Regions from separate parts of the Ensifer sp. ENS03 genome, predicted to be linked through region 2. Evidence: predicted binding sites of a transcription regulator. Region 2 holds the regulator's gene; each other region holds the start of a gene.
What was found. Region 2 encodes PhoB, which activates phosphate uptake and scavenging genes when phosphate is short. Its sites were predicted from a motif close to TGTCATNNANCTGTCAT; they were not measured.

Region 1: a site for PhoB is predicted at 2,996-3,012, ahead of IB263_RS17385 (DUF2794 domain-containing protein). Genes of this name have one in related genera too.
Region 3: a site for PhoB is predicted at 2,498-2,514, ahead of IB263_RS07395 (LTA synthase family protein). Genes of this name have one in related genera too.

The regions. Positions count from the first base shown of each region.
Region 1 is NZ_JACVAV010000004.1:219,904-224,743, reverse strand. It holds gene acnA (aconitate hydratase AcnA) at 1-1,739, shown strand, start outside; gene IB263_RS17390 (thioredoxin family protein) at 1,945-2,718, shown strand; gene IB263_RS17385 (DUF2794 domain-containing protein) at 3,033-3,437, shown strand; gene IB263_RS17380 (GNAT family N-acetyltransferase) at 3,556-4,110, opposite strand; gene IB263_RS17375 (Bax inhibitor-1/YccA family protein) at 4,234-4,840, opposite strand, start outside.
Region 2 is NZ_JACVAV010000001.1:455,380-461,740, forward strand. It holds gene pstA (phosphate ABC transporter permease PstA) at 1-1,286, shown strand, start outside; gene pstB (phosphate ABC transporter ATP-binding protein PstB) at 1,300-2,115, shown strand; gene phoU (phosphate signaling complex protein PhoU) at 2,166-2,879, shown strand; gene phoB (phosphate regulon transcriptional regulator PhoB) at 3,082-3,765, shown strand; gene IB263_RS02300 (GcrA family cell cycle regulator) at 3,835-4,356, opposite strand; gene IB263_RS02305 (aspartate aminotransferase family protein) at 4,778-5,977, shown strand; gene argF (ornithine carbamoyltransferase) at 6,082-6,361, shown strand, end outside.
Region 3 is NZ_JACVAV010000002.1:157,017-161,856, reverse strand. It holds gene IB263_RS07400 (DUF1003 domain-containing protein) at 1-419, opposite strand, end outside; gene IB263_RS07395 (LTA synthase family protein) at 535-2,463, opposite strand; gene IB263_RS07390 (NAD+ synthase) at 2,732-4,414, shown strand; gene IB263_RS07385 (hypothetical protein) at 4,418-4,753, shown strand; gene IB263_RS07380 (TolB family protein) at 4,778-4,840, shown strand, end outside.

The DNA.
Region 1 (4,840 bases), on a different contig from region 2:
GCTTCTTCCCGGTCGACAGCGAAACCATCAACTACCTCACCATGTCCGGCCGTGAAGAGCAGCGCATCGCGCTGGTCGAAGCCTATTCCAAGGCTCAGGGCATGTGGCGTGACGGTGACGGTTCCGAGCTCGTCTTCACCGACACCCTCGAACTCGACCTCGGCGACGTCGTTCCGGCCATGGCTGGCCCGAAGCGTCCGGAAGGCCGCATCCCGCTCGAAAGCATCGCATCGGGCTTCGCAACCTCGCTTGAAGGCGACTACAAGAAGCCGGGCCAGCTTTCGAACCGCTATGCCGTCGAAGGTACCGATTTCGATCTCGGCCATGGCGACGTTGCCATCGCTGCGATCACATCCTGCACCAACACCTCCAACCCGTCGGTCCTGATCGCTGCCGGCCTGCTCGCCCGCAACGCGGTCGCCAAGGGCCTGAAGTCCAAGCCGTGGGTCAAGACCTCGCTCGCACCGGGATCGCAGGTCGTCGGCGAATATCTCGCCAAGTCCGGCCTGCAGAAGGACCTCGACGCGCTCGGCTTCAACCTCGTCGGCTTCGGCTGCACGACCTGCATCGGCAACTCCGGCCCGCTGCCGGCGCCGATCTCGAAGACGATCAACGACAAGGGCCTGATCGCCGCCGGCGTTCTCTCGGGCAACCGTAACTTCGAAGGCCGCATTTCGCCGGACGTCCAGGCGAACTACCTCGCTTCGCCGCCGCTCGTCGTCGCCTACGCGCTTGCAGGTTCCGTCCAGAAGGACCTGACCAACGAGCCGCTCGGCGAAGACCAGGACGGCAAGCCAGTCTTCCTCAAGGACATCTGGCCGACCTCCAAGGAAATCCAGGAGTTCATCTTCAAGTACGTCACCCGCGAACTTTACGCGACCAAGTACGCCGACGTGTTCAAGGGCGACGAAAACTGGCAGGCCGTTCAGGTTCCTCCGGGCCAGACCTATGCCTGGGACGACGGTTCGACCTACGTGCAGAACCCGCCCTACTTCGTCGGCATGGGCAAGTCCGGTTCGGGCATCTCCGACATCAAGGGCGCCCGCGTGCTTGGTCTCTTCGGCGACAAGATCACCACCGACCACATCTCGCCGGCCGGTTCGATCAAGGCGGCCTCGCCGGCCGGTGCCTACCTCATCGGTCACGGCGTCGGCGTTGCCGACTTCAACCAGTACGGCACGCGTCGTGGCAACCATGAGGTGATGATGCGCGGCACGTTTGCCAACATCCGCATCCGCAACCACATGCTCGGCCCGAACGGCAAGGAAGGTGGCTACACCATCCACTATCCGTCCAAGGAAGAGATGTCGATTTACGACGCCGCCATGCAGTACAAGGAAGAGGGCGTTCCGCTCGTCATCTTCGCCGGCGTCGAATACGGCAACGGTTCGTCGCGCGACTGGGCTGCCAAGGGCACCAACCTGCTCGGCGTCAAGGCCGTCATCGCGCAGTCCTTCGAGCGTATCCACCGCTCGAATCTCGTCGGCATGGGTGTCATTCCCTTCGTCTTCGAGGAAGGCACGACCTGGGAATCGCTTGGCCTCAAGGGCGATGAGATCGTCACGATCGAAAACCTCGCCAATGTCCAGCCGCGCGAAAAGCGCGTTGCCAAGGTAACCTACGGCGACGGCAGCGTGAAAGATGTGCCGCTCGTCTGCCGTATCGATACGCTGGATGAAGTGACCTACGTCAACAACGGTGGCATCCTGCAGACGGTTCTGCGCGACCTCGCCGCCTAATCGCGCGAGCGCATACGAGGCTCCGGAGCCGGGACGCCGAAAGGCGCCCCGGCTCTTTCTTTGAGGTGCACCTGCCGACGATCCGGTGCCGGGTCGCGCTCACTTGCCACCTCACTCCAACGTGACTTCCCGTTGATGCAGGGGCGTCGTATGTAGTGAACTCCCCCACAAGGAGTAGGCCGACGGCCGGTAACGAAGTGACGCCATGACATCCGCAGACCGTTCTTTCATTCGCCCTGTTGCACTGGCTTTCGGGCTGCTCGCAGCCGCCGGTGCCCCTGCCGGGGCGCAGGAGAAACAGGCGGTCAAGGGCGTTGTCGAACTGTTCACCAGCCAGGGCTGTTCGTCCTGTCCGCCGGCGGATGCGGCGCTGAAGTCGCTGGTCGACGAGGGCGATGTGGTGGCGCTCGCCTATCACGTCGACTACTGGAACTATCTCGGCTGGGCCGACACGCTGGCATCGAAGGAAAACACCGAGCGGCAATATGCCTATGCGCGCATGCTCGGGCGCAACGGCGTCTACACGCCCCAGGCGATCCTGAATGGCCGCGACCACTTGAACGGCGGCAATCTGCAGGCAATCAAGACGCGGCTGGAAACGATGAAGGCGGAAGGCAAAGGGCTTGCCGTTCCCGTCGGCGCCAAGATCCTCGGCGAAGAAATCCAGATCACCATCGGTAGCGGCATCGGCAAGGCCAACGTCGTCGTCGTCTATTTCGACCGCGCCAAGATCGTGAAGATGGAGAAGGGGGAGAACCGCGGCAAGGAAGTCCCCTATTGGCATGCGGTGCGTGACATACAGACGATCGGCATGTGGGACGGCCAGCCCGCGTCCTTCACGCTGCCGGCGACGGTGCTGACCGAGCGCCCGGGAAACAGCGGCTGCGCGATCCTGCTGCAATCGATGAAGGACAAGGAAACGCCGGGTGCCATCATCGGCGCTGCGGCCGTGCTCGCCGGCCCTCAGGGAAAATTGTAGGGACGGCGAAGCGCAAGGGGTTGGTTCGGCCCGGCAGCATCGAGGGGCTGGGGCTGAGGGTTCGAAGTTACCGGACCGAACCGGCCATAACTGCGTTCGGTGAACTCCCGCAGCATGACGATCTGACCGGACATACGGTGGCAACGACTCTGTCCGTCAGCGCCCGCGAGTTTTGCGATGAATTGGGGCGCCGGTTTGACTGAAATGGGGCAGAGGCAAGAAATGACCTCATCGTCCCATGGCTTCCAGCTTGCTTTTCGGCTCGTGTCAGGCACACTGTAATCGTTCTGTCACAACAGAAGGCCGGATTGCCGATGACCGATGAGCCGGATTTGCCGCAAGGCGAGGCGCGCCATCAGCGCGAGACCACTTCCGAAGTGGTCGTCGATCTTCACGAATACAAGAACGCCAAGAACGCTCCCCCCATCACTTTCCATCGTCGCGAATTGGATCAGATCCTGTGGGTCTACGGCCGTATGGTCGGCGAAGGCGAGTGGCGGGACTACGCGATCGACCACCTGAGGGACCGCGCGGTGTTCTCAGTGTTCAAGCGTTCGGGCGAAATGCCGCTCTACCGGATCGAGAAGAACCCGAAACTGGCCGCGAAACAGGGCGCCTATAGCGTGCTGAACATTCACGGCACGATCCTGAAGCGCGGTCACGAGCTCGCCCAGGTGCTCAAGGTATTCGACAAGGTGCTGAGGCTGGTGGAAACCTGACCAGCGGGAAAGGGTGCCATCAGGAGACGCACGCCGACGTCACGGGCAGCAACGGCACGACCTGCCTACGGCGCGCTGCGAGGCGCTTCGCCGACTGACATTCTTCAGCAAGCGATGGTCACTGGTAGAGGGTGTCCGGATAGACGTCTTCCGGCGGGTCGGTCGCCTGGCCCTCGCCGAGCGCGAGCTGCATGATCGTCGTGTCGAGCCAGCGGCCATGCTTGAAGCCGGTCGCTTTCATCGTGCCCTGGAGTTCGAAGCCGAGCGACCGGTGCACGGCGATCGAGGCCGGATGGGCACCGCCGATCACCGCGACCATCTGGCGGAAGCCGAGTTCCGTGCAACGCCGGACGAGTTCGACCAGCAGCGCCTTGCCGGCACCCTTGCCGCGCGCTTCCGGCGCCAGGTAGATGGAATCCTCGACCAGGAAGCGATAGGCCGTGCGCGTGCGGAAGCCGGATGCGTAGGCATAGCCGATGATCGTCCCGCCCGCGTTTACCGCAACCATGTACGGGTAGCCGCTGCCGATGATCGTTTCGAACCGCGCCCGCATCTCCTTTTCGGATGGCGGGTTGATCTCGTAGGTCGCAACCCCGTGCAACACGGATTCGCGATAGATCTCGGTGATGACGGGAAGATCGGCCAGGGTGGCGTCGCGCAGGGTCAGGGACATGGCTAAAGACTTTGATCCCAAGGTTTCGTCGTCCTTTCACTCCCACGGAGCCCGGACGCTTTCAAGCTGCTTCAGCAAACAAAAAAGGCGGCCGAAGCCGCCTTTTCCGTCTGCTGTTCAGACTTAGTTGTTCCGGTTGCCCATGAACTGGAGCAGGAACATGAACAGGTTGATGAAGTCGAGGTAGAGCGTCAGCGCGCCCATGATCGCCTTGCGGCCGGCAACGGTGCTGTCATCGGCTTCGTAGTACATTTCCTTGATCTTCTGCGTGTCGTAGGCGGTGAGGCCAGCGAAGATCAGCACGCCGATCACGCTGATCGCGAAGGCGAGCGCCGAAGAGGCGAGGAAGATGTTGACGATCGACGCGATGATGACGCCGAACAGACCCATGATCAGGAACGAGCCCATGCCGGACAGGTCCTTCTTCGTGGTGTAGCCGTAAAGCGACAGGGCGCCGAACGAGGCGGCCGTCACGAAGAACGTCTGAACGATGCTCTGGCCGGTGTAGATCAGGAAGATCGACGACAGCGACAGGCCCATCAGGGCCGCATAGATCCAGAACGTCGTCTGCGCGGCAGAAACGCTCATGCTATTGATGCGGAAGCTCATGAAGAACACGAGCGCCAGCGGCGCCAGCATCACCACCCACTTCAGCGGGCTCGTATAGATCGCAGCACCGAAGGCAGTCAGCTGGCCATCCGAAAACGCCATCTGGAAGGCCAGGTAGGCC
Region 2 (6,361 bases):
CCCGTCCCGCATCCGCCAAGCGCGATATCGGCATCAAGCGTCGCTATGCTGCCGAACGCCGGTTCCGCTTCTACGGCATGGCCGCGATCAGCACCGGTCTCTTCTTCCTGGCATTGCTGCTGTGGACCGTCTTTTCCAACGGCTACACCGCATTCCAGCAGACGACGATTACGCTGCCGATCGAATTCACCGAAAAGGTCATCGACCCCAAAGGCGAACGCGCGACCGACGGCAAGGTGCTGATGACCGCCAACTATCCGCTGTTGGTGCGCGACGCGCTCGTCAAGCAGCTCGGCATCGACGCCACCAAGCGGCCGCAGGTCAAGCAGGCGACCGACATGGTTTCCGCGAGCTCCCGCACGCTATTGCGCGACATGGTCGCCGCCGACCCGTCGATCATCGGCAAGACGGTTCCTGTCACGCTGCTGGCCGAGGCCAACATCGACTCCGCCTTCAAGGGCCAGATCGATCTCTCGGTCGATGAGGGCAAGCGCAAGGTCAAGGACCAGCAGGTCACCTGGATGAACGAGCTGGCGAGCGCCGGCATCCTGAAGAAGAGCTTCAACACCGGCATCTTCACCTTCGGCGCCTCCAGCCGTCCCGAAGCGGCAGGCGTCGGCGTCGCTGCCCTCGGCTCGCTCTACATGATGCTGATCGTGCTGGTGCTGTCGCTTCCGATCGGCGTCGCCGCCTCGATCTACCTCGAGGAGTTTGCGCCGAAGAACCGGCTGACCGACCTGATCGAGGTCAACATCAACAACCTCGCGGCCGTTCCGTCGATCGTCTACGGCCTCCTGGGTCTCGCCGTCTTCATCAACTTCGCCGGCATGCCGCGCTCGGCAGCCGTCGTCGGCGGCTTCGTGCTGACGTTGATGACCCTGCCGACGATCATCATCGCCACCCGTGCCGCGTTGAAGGCGGTCCCGCCGTCGATCCGCTCGGCGGCCCTCGGTCTCGGTGCGTCGAAGATGCAGACCATCTTCCACCACGTGCTGCCGCTGGCGATGCCGGGCATCCTGACCGGCACCATCATCGGTCTTGCCCACGCGCTTGGTGAAACCGCGCCGCTGCTCCTGATCGGCATGGTCGCCTTCGTCGTCGATTTTCCCGGTTCGCCGATGGAACCGTCGACGGCACTGCCGGTGCAGATCTACATGTGGGCCAACGAGGCGGAGCGCGCCTTCGTCGAGCGCACCTCCGGCGCAATCATCATTCTTCTCATCTTCCTGGTCGTCATGAACCTTGGAGCCATTCTGTTGCGACGTCGCTTTGAGCGCCGCTGGTAGTGAGGTAATTACTATGAACATCATGTCAGAAGCAGCAGTCGAGAAGGCTCTGGATCAGAAAATGAACACCGTGCCCTACAAGATGATCGGCAAGGATGTGTCGGTCTATTACGGCGAGAAGCGTGCGCTTTTCGACGTCAACCTCAACATCCGCGAGAACACGGTCACGGCGCTGATCGGTCCTTCGGGTTGCGGCAAGTCGACCTTCCTGCGCACGCTGAACCGCATGAACGACACGATCGAGAACTGCCGCGTCACCGGCAAGATCACGCTCGACGAGGACGACATCTACGACCCGACGATCGACGTCGTCGAGCTTCGCGCCCGCGTCGGCATGGTCTTCCAGAAGCCGAACCCGTTCCCGAAGTCGATCTACGACAACGTCGCCTACGGTCCGCGGATTCACGGACTTGCCCGCACCAAGGCCGACTTTGACGAAGTGGTCGAGACCAGCCTGCAGAAGGCCGGTCTGTGGAACGAGGTAAAGGACCGTCTGCAGGAGCCCGGCACCGGCCTTTCCGGTGGTCAGCAGCAGCGCCTCTGCATCGCACGTGCCGTCGCCGTGAGCCCGGAAGTCATCCTCATGGACGAGCCGTGCTCGGCTCTCGATCCGATCGCGACCGCCAAGGTCGAAGAGCTCATCCACGAGCTGCGCACGAACTTCACGATCGTCATCGTGACCCACTCGATGCAGCAGGCCGCCCGCGTTTCGCAGCGCACCGCCATGTTCCACCTCGGCAATCTCGTCGAGGAGAACGACACAGACAAGATGTTCACCAATCCGGATGACCAGCGCACCCAGGATTACATCATGGGCCGCTTCGGCTGAGGCCGCATAAGGCTGCAACAGTAACTGCAAAGCGCCCGTAAGGATCGACGATCATGTCCATGCATATCATGTCCGCCTATGACGAAGAACTGAAGTACCTGACGCGCCGCATCTCGGAGATGGGCGGCCTCGCCGAACAGATGGTCGCCGAGTCCGTTCGCGCGCTGGTCAACTCCGACCTGGCTCTCGCACAGAAGGTGATCTCGGACGACACCGTCCTCGACGACGCCGAGCGCCAGATCGGTGAGAAGGCGATCGTCACGATCGCCAAGCGTCAGCCGGTCGCCGCCGACCTGCGTGAGATCATGGGGTCGATCCGCATCGCCTCCGATCTGGAACGCGTCGGCGACCTTGGCAAGAACACCGCCAAGCGCGTGATCGCGGTCGCCGGCTCCGGCATTCCGCGCAAGCTCGCCCGTGGCCTCGAGCATCTGGCAGAGCTCGCTCTCGTCCAGCTCAAGGAAGTGCTCGACGTCTACGCCTCGCGCTCGCCGGAAAAGGCCAACAGCATCCGCGAGCGTGACGAGGAGATCGACGCGATCTACACCTCGCTGTTCCGCGAGCTCTTGACCTACATGATGGAAGATCCGCGCAACATCACGCCCTGCACGCATCTTCTGTTCTGCGCCAAGAACATCGAGCGCATCGGCGACCACGCGACCAATATCGCTGAGACGATCTATTACATGGCGACGGGTGCTCAGCCGGAAGGCGAGCGTCCGAAGGATGACACCACGTCGACGCTGGGCTCGGTCAACGACTGAGCGCCAAGCGCGCCGTAAGCATGCATGCCCTTTGAAATCTGATCCGGTCGCGGCTTCGGTCGCGGCCCCGAATTCCTGTATCTGAAGCATGCGGTTTTCGCCCCGCCTTTGAAAACGGCGGATGTGCTCCAGATTTAGAGTGTCTGAGCGCCGGCCGGGCCGATGAGTCCAAAGGCCGCCCGCGGTAAGGAGACGTTACCTGATGTTGCCAAAAATCGCCGTAGTCGAAGACGAAGAGGCGCTGAGCGTTCTGCTGCGTTACAATCTGGAAGCCGAGGGCTTCGACGTCGATACGATCCTGCGGGGCGACGAGGCGGAGATCCGGCTTCAGGAGCGGCTGCCCGACCTGCTTATCCTCGACTGGATGCTGCCCGGTGTTTCCGGCATTGAACTTTGCCGTCGGCTGCGCCAGCGTCCGGAGACCGAACGTCTGCCGATCATCATGCTGACGGCGCGCGGCGAGGAAAGCGAGCGCGTCCGGGGTCTGGCGACCGGTGCCGACGACTACGTGGTCAAGCCCTTCTCGACGCCGGAGCTGATGGCGCGCGTCAAGGCGATGCTGCGCCGGGCAAAGCCCGAGGTGCTCTCGACGCTGCTTCGCTGCGGCGACATCGAACTCGACCGCGAGACCCACCGCGTTCATCGCCGCAGCCGCGAGGTGCGCCTCGGCCCGACCGAGTTCCGTCTTCTGGAGTTCCTCATGTCCTCGCCGGGCCGCGTCTTCTCTCGCTCGCAGCTTCTGGATGGCGTCTGGGGGCATGACATCTATGTCGACGAGCGAACCGTCGACGTGCATGTCGGTCGTCTGCGCAAGGCTCTGAACTTCTCGAACATGCCCGACGTGATCCGCACCGTTCGCGGCGCCGGCTATTCGCTCGAAAGCTGAGCGGTCTGAACGTCGCCAACAAAAAAAGGGGCCGATCGGCCCCTTCCTTTATCAATGCGGTCCAGCTTCTTAGCGAGCCCTGCGGCGCTCCCCCGACGGCTGGTAGGCCAGCCGCGCATGAAAGGTGCAGTAAGGCGAGGCTTCCGGGGAATCGTTGCCGCAGAAGTGAAACTCTTCCTTCAGCGGGTCGCCGATCGGCCACTTGCAGGTGCGCTCGGTGAGCTGGGTCAGCTCGAGGCGGCGCGACATCGGCACGACAACGTCGGTGCGGGTGCTGAAATCCTGCTCGGCAACGAGATCGACTTCGATTTCTTCCTTGAGAACGACAGCGCCGGCCGCGCGTGCAACCGGGCGGGTCGAAACGCGCGAAGCGTAGTTCGGCGCGCGCGGTGCCGAAGTCGGGCGCTTCGGACGGGCCGCCGTCGTGGTGCTGCCACCGGCCTTGGCGCGACCTGGCAGGCTCAGGCGGTGAACCTTGCCGATGACAGCGTTACGGCTGACGCCGCCGAGCTGTGCCGCGATCTGGCTTGCGCTCAGGCCCTCGGACCAAAGCTTCTTCAGTTTCTCCACCCGCTCGTCAGTCCAGTTCATTTCTGCACTCTCCGTTCTCAGCGTTGGGGATGGCAGAATCCCTCACCGCACCCCGGCTAAACCCCGGGGTTGCAAACGCGATAACTCTTTTGGTGACTAGGTCCGCCGCATGCGTCTAGTAATTGAATGTTAACGTACTGACCGCTGGACTCTGTGGCAAGAGTCCCGGGAATCAGGCCGAATCGATTTCGTAGTTTTCCCCAACTTGCTCGGCCAGCGTTGCATTTTTGCAAGCCCTCCCGGACGATTTTTCTGCTGCCAGGAATCGACCCTTCATGTTGCGCTGCAAGGCTTGGTTTTGTTGACATTGCAGCGCGAAATGGGAATAGTGCCTGCGCCGCCGAAAGGCGGCATTTTTGATTTTTATCGGCCCGCGTGAGGCGCGGGATCGATGTCGATCTGGAGTGAAGGAGAGCCTCGCATGACTGCAACCACGCCGCTTTACGATACCTACATGCGCGCGCCGTTGCGTTTCGAGCGAGGAGAGGGCGCCTGGCTGATCGCTGAAGACGGCACGCGTTATCTCGATTTCGGTGCCGGCGTTGCCGTGAACTCGCTCGGCCACGCGCACCCGCACCTGGTCGAAGCGCTGAAGGCGCAGGCCGACAAGGTCTGGCACCTGTCCAACCTTTATGAAATTGCGGGCCAGGAAAGCCTCGGCCGCCGGCTGACGGCGGTGACCTTTGCCGACAAGGTCTTCTTCACCAATTCGGGCGCGGAAGCGCTGGAATGCGCCATCAAGACGGCACGGCGTTACCACTTCTCCAAGGGCCACCCGGAGAAGTTCCACGTCATCACCTTCGAAGGCGCCTTCCACGGCCGCACGATCGCGACGATCGCCGCCGGTGGTCAGCAGAAATACATCGAAGGTTTCGGGCCGAAGGCGCCGGGCTTCTACCAGGTTCCGTTCGGCGACATCGCCGCGGTCAAGAATGCGATCACCGAGGAAACCGCAGCGATCCTGATCGAGCCGATCCAGGGCGAGGGCGGCATCCGTCCGGCGACCAAGGAGTTCATGCAGGAACTGCGCGCGCTCTGCGACGAGTTCGGCCTGCTCTTGATCCTCGACGAGGTCCAGACCGGCGTCGGCCGTACCGGCAAGCTGTTTGCCCATGAATGGGCGGATATCCGTCCGGATATCATGGCGGTCGCCAAGGGTATCGGCGGTGGCTTCCCGTTCGGCGCCTGCCTCGCGACTGAGGAAGCCGCATCTGGTATGGTGGCGGGCACGCATGGCTCCACATATGGCGGCAACCCGCTGGCCATGGCCGTCGGCAACGCCGTGCTCGACGTCGTTCTGGCCGACGGATTCCTGACGCATGTGCGCGATGTCGCGCTGGTCTTCCGCCAGGGCCTTGCGTCGCTCAAGGACCGTTTCCCTGATGTCATCGAGGACATCCGCGGCGACGGTTTGATGCTGGGCATCAAGGTGAAGGGCCCTTCGGCCGATCTGCTGAAGGAAATCCGCGCCGAAAAGCTCCTGGCCGTGCCGGCGGGCGAAAATGTCCTGCGTCTTCTGCCGCCGCTGACCGTGACGGCGGAAGAGGCGCGCGAGGGGCTCGCACGTATCGAACGCGCCGCCGAGGCGGTTCGCAAGGCAAGCGGCAACGCCGCGGCCTGAAGGTAGCGACCCAGGGCCGACTAAGGCGTTAGAATGACCTCCGTGCGGGCACGTCGATAGCGTGCCGCACCAGGGACCGATTTTTCAGACAGGAACCGAGTACGATGGCAGGCACCAGACATTTTCTCGATCTTTCGGCCATGACGGCCGCCGACCTCCGGACGATCATCGACGATGCGCGCGTCCGAAAGGCGGCGACCAAGGCCGGAACTGCCGAGAAGCCGCTCGCCGGCAAGATGCTGGCGATGATCTTCGAAAAGCCCTCCACCCGCACCCGCGTTTCCTTCGATGTCGGCATGCGCCAGCTCGGCGGCGAAACCCTGTTTCTGTCGGGCACCGAAATGCAGCTCGGCCGCGCCGAGACGATCGGCGACACGGCCAAGG
Region 3 (4,840 bases), on a different contig from region 2:
TCCGACTTGAGATTGACTTCGTAATCCTTCGAGGCAGCGAAGCGGTCGCGCTCCGCCTGACGGTTCTGCGACATCATGATGACCGGAGCCTGCAGCGCGGCGAGCATCGAAAGCATCAGGTTGAGGAAGATATAGGGGTAGGGATCGAAGGCGCCGGTGGCGAGCAGAATGGTGTTCAGCAAAACCCAGAAGACGAGAAAGCCGCAGAAGCCGATGATGAAGCTCCAGGAGCCGCCGACGCGGGCGATGTTGTCTGCGAGCCTGTCGCCGAAGGAGAGCCGTGCCGTGAAGGCGGCATGTGAATCGGTGGCGAGCGTGCGTCGGTCCCGGGCATGGGTAAGAATGCGGCGCTCGATCTCTCCGAGCTCGCTGAGCGGCTTGCCGAAAAGCTGTTTCGATATGTCATTGAAGTGCGGCATGGCGATCTCCGGAGTTGGCCGGAGACAATCTAGCGCGTCAGCGCCGCAAGGAAATCAGGCGGTACGCGAAAATGCTGCAAGGACCGGAGCGGTTGCTGGCCGCTCCGGTCTTCGATCAGTGGGTCTCGACGCTGGCGAAGAGATCAGCGTGTGACTTGAAGAACCGGTCGGTCGAGAAGCGGTCGCCGAACATCATGTCGTGTTGCAGGAAGCGGTAGTCACGCAGGAGTGCCGGCACCTTCGGCTGGCGCGACCACTCGGCGACTTCCTTGCCATTCTTGCGGATCAGCATGTAGCGGTCGACGACGCGGTACTGGTCATACACCTTGCCGAGGAAGCCGGTGTAGTAGGGATGCTCGTAACCGGACTGCTTGAGGATCTGGTAGGAGAGGAAGGCCGGGCTGATGGTGCCGACGTTCTTCTTCGGGCCAGTCTTGTTCGACCAGACGACGAGCGGCGTTTCATGCTGCGCCTTCATCTGCTCCTTCGAACCTTTGCGCTCCGCCGTCACACCCTTCATGAAACCGGTGCTGGTATAGACGGTGTTAAGCGGCGGCAGATGGTCGCCAAAAAGCACGATAACCGTTTCGCGATCGCGGTTCTTGGCCCAGTCCATCAGCTTCTTCAGGCTGTCGTCAGCCTCCTTGATGCCCTGCGCGTAGGTGGCAAGCACCTGGCGGTCGGCCTCGGGCAGGTCGCCTTCGACCTTGATGGTGTTGTTGGCGTAGCGGTTGGCCTCATAGGGGCCATGGCCCTGGAGTGTGACGGCGAAGAAGAAGAACGGGTCGTCCATCGCGTCGGCCTGGCGGATGATCTCGTTGGTCAGCGAGTCGTCCGAGGCGAAGATGCCGCGCTTCTGCATCGGTGGCATGTTCTCTTCCGACTTGAACATGTCGAAACCGAAGGCCTTGTAGACGGCGGTGCGGTTCCAGAACCAGCTCTGGAACGGATGGATGGCGCGCGAGACGTAACCTTCGCCACGGAAGAAGGTGGCAAGCGACGGGATCGGATTGCGGATGTACTGCTGGTACGGGATGCTGCCGTAAGGCAGGAACGCGTTGGAGAAGCCGGTCAGCGCCTCGAACTCGACGTTGGCGGTCATGCCGCCGAACTCCGGCGAGAAGACGTTGCCCGACTGCATTTCGCGGATCGTCGGCATCGGGTCGGGCGACAGCTTGACGTTCGGCAGGCGGGTCGGATCCCAGAAGGATTCGCTCATCAGCACGATGACGTCGGGCTTGCCGCGGTGCGAGGTGCCGGCGGGAAGCGGCTTCACCGGAATGCGGTCGATCGCGTCGGCCATGTAGCCGGCGGGCGCGCTGACATTGGCCATCGGCAGGTTGATCGCAAAGGCGAGCGCAAAGCCGTTGTGCTTATAGTTCTCGGTCTGGTCCCACATGATCGGGATGACCTTCAGGCGATCACGGATCCAGGAAAACTGGTTGTAATCCATGATGTTCCAGAAGGCGACGAGCAGCGGCAGCGCGAAGGCGAGGCGGGCGACACGCTCGCGGGTCGTCAGCTTCGGGAAGGTCCGCCAGGCAAAGCGCAACAGGAGGGCGATGGCGACGACGGTGGCAACCAGGCCGACCGCGATGCCGACCGCCGTCCACGGACGGTCCTTTACCAGCACGGGCATCAGCTCCATGATCTGGCGGCCGAACAGGAAGTCGGTCGGATAGAGCGGATCGGACAGGAACACCTGCTTCTGCTGGCAGATGACGGCCGGCAGAAGTGCCAGCGGCGCGATCACCACGGCGGACTTGTGCTCGCGGCCGAAAATACCGTCGACAGCGAGCAGAATGAGAAAGAATATGCCGATGGTCGTCAGCGCCGGGCGCGTCGGGTCGAGGACATAGGATAGGGTATCGGTCAGCGACTGACGGACGATCAGTTCAACGGCGAAGACAAGGGCAGTTGCAACGAACAGGGAGAACAGGGCGCTGCGCGTGGAAGCGAGCGTCTTGGCGTGCCGTGCGGCGAAGCCGGGTCGGTCGGCATAGACACGTGAGCCTCGCGCGACAGCGGAATCGATACTGGCCAACATATTCTCCAATTTCATAAATGCGTCGTGTAACTGTCATACGCCCGTCATTTTGAACAGGGGATGAATGGTTTCTTAACGGGAATGGAGGGTGGCTTTTCGTGGCGTGAAGCCGCACGAACGGCCCAGTATAAGGACCGGGAAAAACAGAAGTTTTCGGTTTTTTTCGCGTGGCTGCGATTGGCTGTGGGTATTTTTCCGCAGATTGCGCTAAAGAACATTGCGAAAGTCAGATGCAATCGTTCAGGACAGACCGACAGGCCCGCTCATGACCGCCCATAAAAACGCCCCCTCGCTCCTTCGTATCGCCGTTGCCCAGCTCAATCCGACCGTGGGCGACATCGCCGGAAACCTGGCCAAGGCGCGTGAGGCGCGCGCCGATGCGGCGCGACAGGGCGCCGATCTCCTGCTTTTGACGGAGCTGTTCATTTCGGGCTATCCGCCGGAAGACCTTGTTCTGAAGCCGGCCTTTCTCAAGGCCTGCCTCCAGGCCGTCGAAAAGCTGGCCGCCGAGACGGCCGATGGCGGCCCGGGCGTCATCATCGGCTTCCCGCGCCTGTCGAAGACCGGCCGACATAACGCCGTGGCAGTACTCGACGATGGCAAGGTGATCGCGATCCGCGACAAGGTCGATCTGCCGAACTACGGCGAGTTCGACGAGAAGCGCGTCTTCGATCCGGGCGAGATGCCGGGACCGGTCAATTTCCGCGGTGTGCGCATCGGCATTCCGATCTGCGAGGACATCTGGGGCGATCTCGGCGTCTGCGAGACGCTGGCCGAAAGCGGTGCTGAAATCCTGCTGTCGCCGAATGGTTCGCCCTATTATCGCGGCAAGGTCGACGTGCGCCATCAGGTCGTGCTGAAGCAGGTGATCGAGACCGGCCTGCCGATGATCTATGCCAACCAGCTCGGCGGCCAGGACGAACTGGTCTTCGACGGCGCCAGCTTCGCCTTCAACACCGACAAGTCGCTCGCCTTCCAGATGAGCCAGTTCGAAGAGGCGATCTCGATCGTGGAGTGGAAGAAGGGCGAGAGCGGCTGGCATTGCGAGCACGGCCTGAAGTCGCGCCTGCCGGAGCGGGAGGAGGCGGATTACCGCGCCTGCATGCTCGGCTTCCGCGATTATGTGAACAAGAACGGCTTCAAGAATGTCGTGCTTGGCCTCTCCGGCGGTATCGATTCCGCCATCTGCGCAGCGCTCGCCGTCGATGCGCTCGGCGAGGAGCGGGTGCGCACGGTCATGCTGCCCTACCGCTACACCTCGCAGGAATCGCTGAAGGACGCCAAGGAATGCGCCGAGGCCCTCGGCTGCCGTTACGACATCGTGCCGATCTCCGAGCCGGTCGAAGGGTTCCTCAGCGCACTCTCCGATACGTTCGAAGGCACGGAATCCGGCATCACCGAGGAGAACCTGCAGAGCCGCACCCGCGGCACGATCCTGATGGCGATCTCCAACAAGTTCGGCTCGATGGTGGTGACCACGGGCAACAAGTCGGAGATGTCGGTTGGCTATGCCACGCTCTATGGCGACATGAACGGCGGCTTCAACCCGATCAAGGACCTCTACAAGATGCAGGTCTATGCCATCTCGAGCTGGCGCAATACCACGGTTCCTCCGGGCGCGCTTGGTCCTTCCGGCATCGTCATTCCGCAGAACATTATCGACAAGGCGCCTTCGGCCGAGCTTCGTCCCAACCAGACGGACCAGGATTCGCTGCCGCCCTATCCGGTGCTCGACGACATTCTCGAATGCCTGGTGGAAAAGGAAATGGGGACGGACGAGATCGTCGCCCGCGGCCATGACGAGGTGACCGTTCACCGGGTCGAGCATCTGCTCTACATCGCCGAATACAAGCGCCGGCAATCGGCGCCGGGCGTCAAGATCACCAAGAAGAACTTCGGACGCGACCGCCGCTACCCGATCACCAACCGCTTCCGCGACCGGGGCTAGGCGATGGATATCCTCTCCGAAGAGACGGACGGCCGACAGGGCCGTCCAGATTTTACGGACGAGGAAATCCGGCTCCTGCGACTGTGGTCGGCAAGCGACGTTTCCGCCGGCCGGCAGCTTTCGGCGCAGATCGGCTATTTCGCGACGCCTGCGATCTTTGGGGTCTATGGCCTTGCGGCCGGAAGCCTCACCGTCGTCGGCGTTGCCTTCATCTGTATCCTGCTCCTGCTGGCCTGGGGTCTGGTCACCACCTGGCGGGACCGACGCGATTCCGTTCTGATGCAATCGGTCTGTTCCAAGGTTCTGGCGACCCTGCCGGCGGGTGAAGACAAGAAATAGCGGCCTCGTTCGGGAGAGAAGAGCATGCGCAGTTCCGTCGAAATCCATGACATCGCAACAGGTGAAACGCGGGTTGTCTGGCAGACG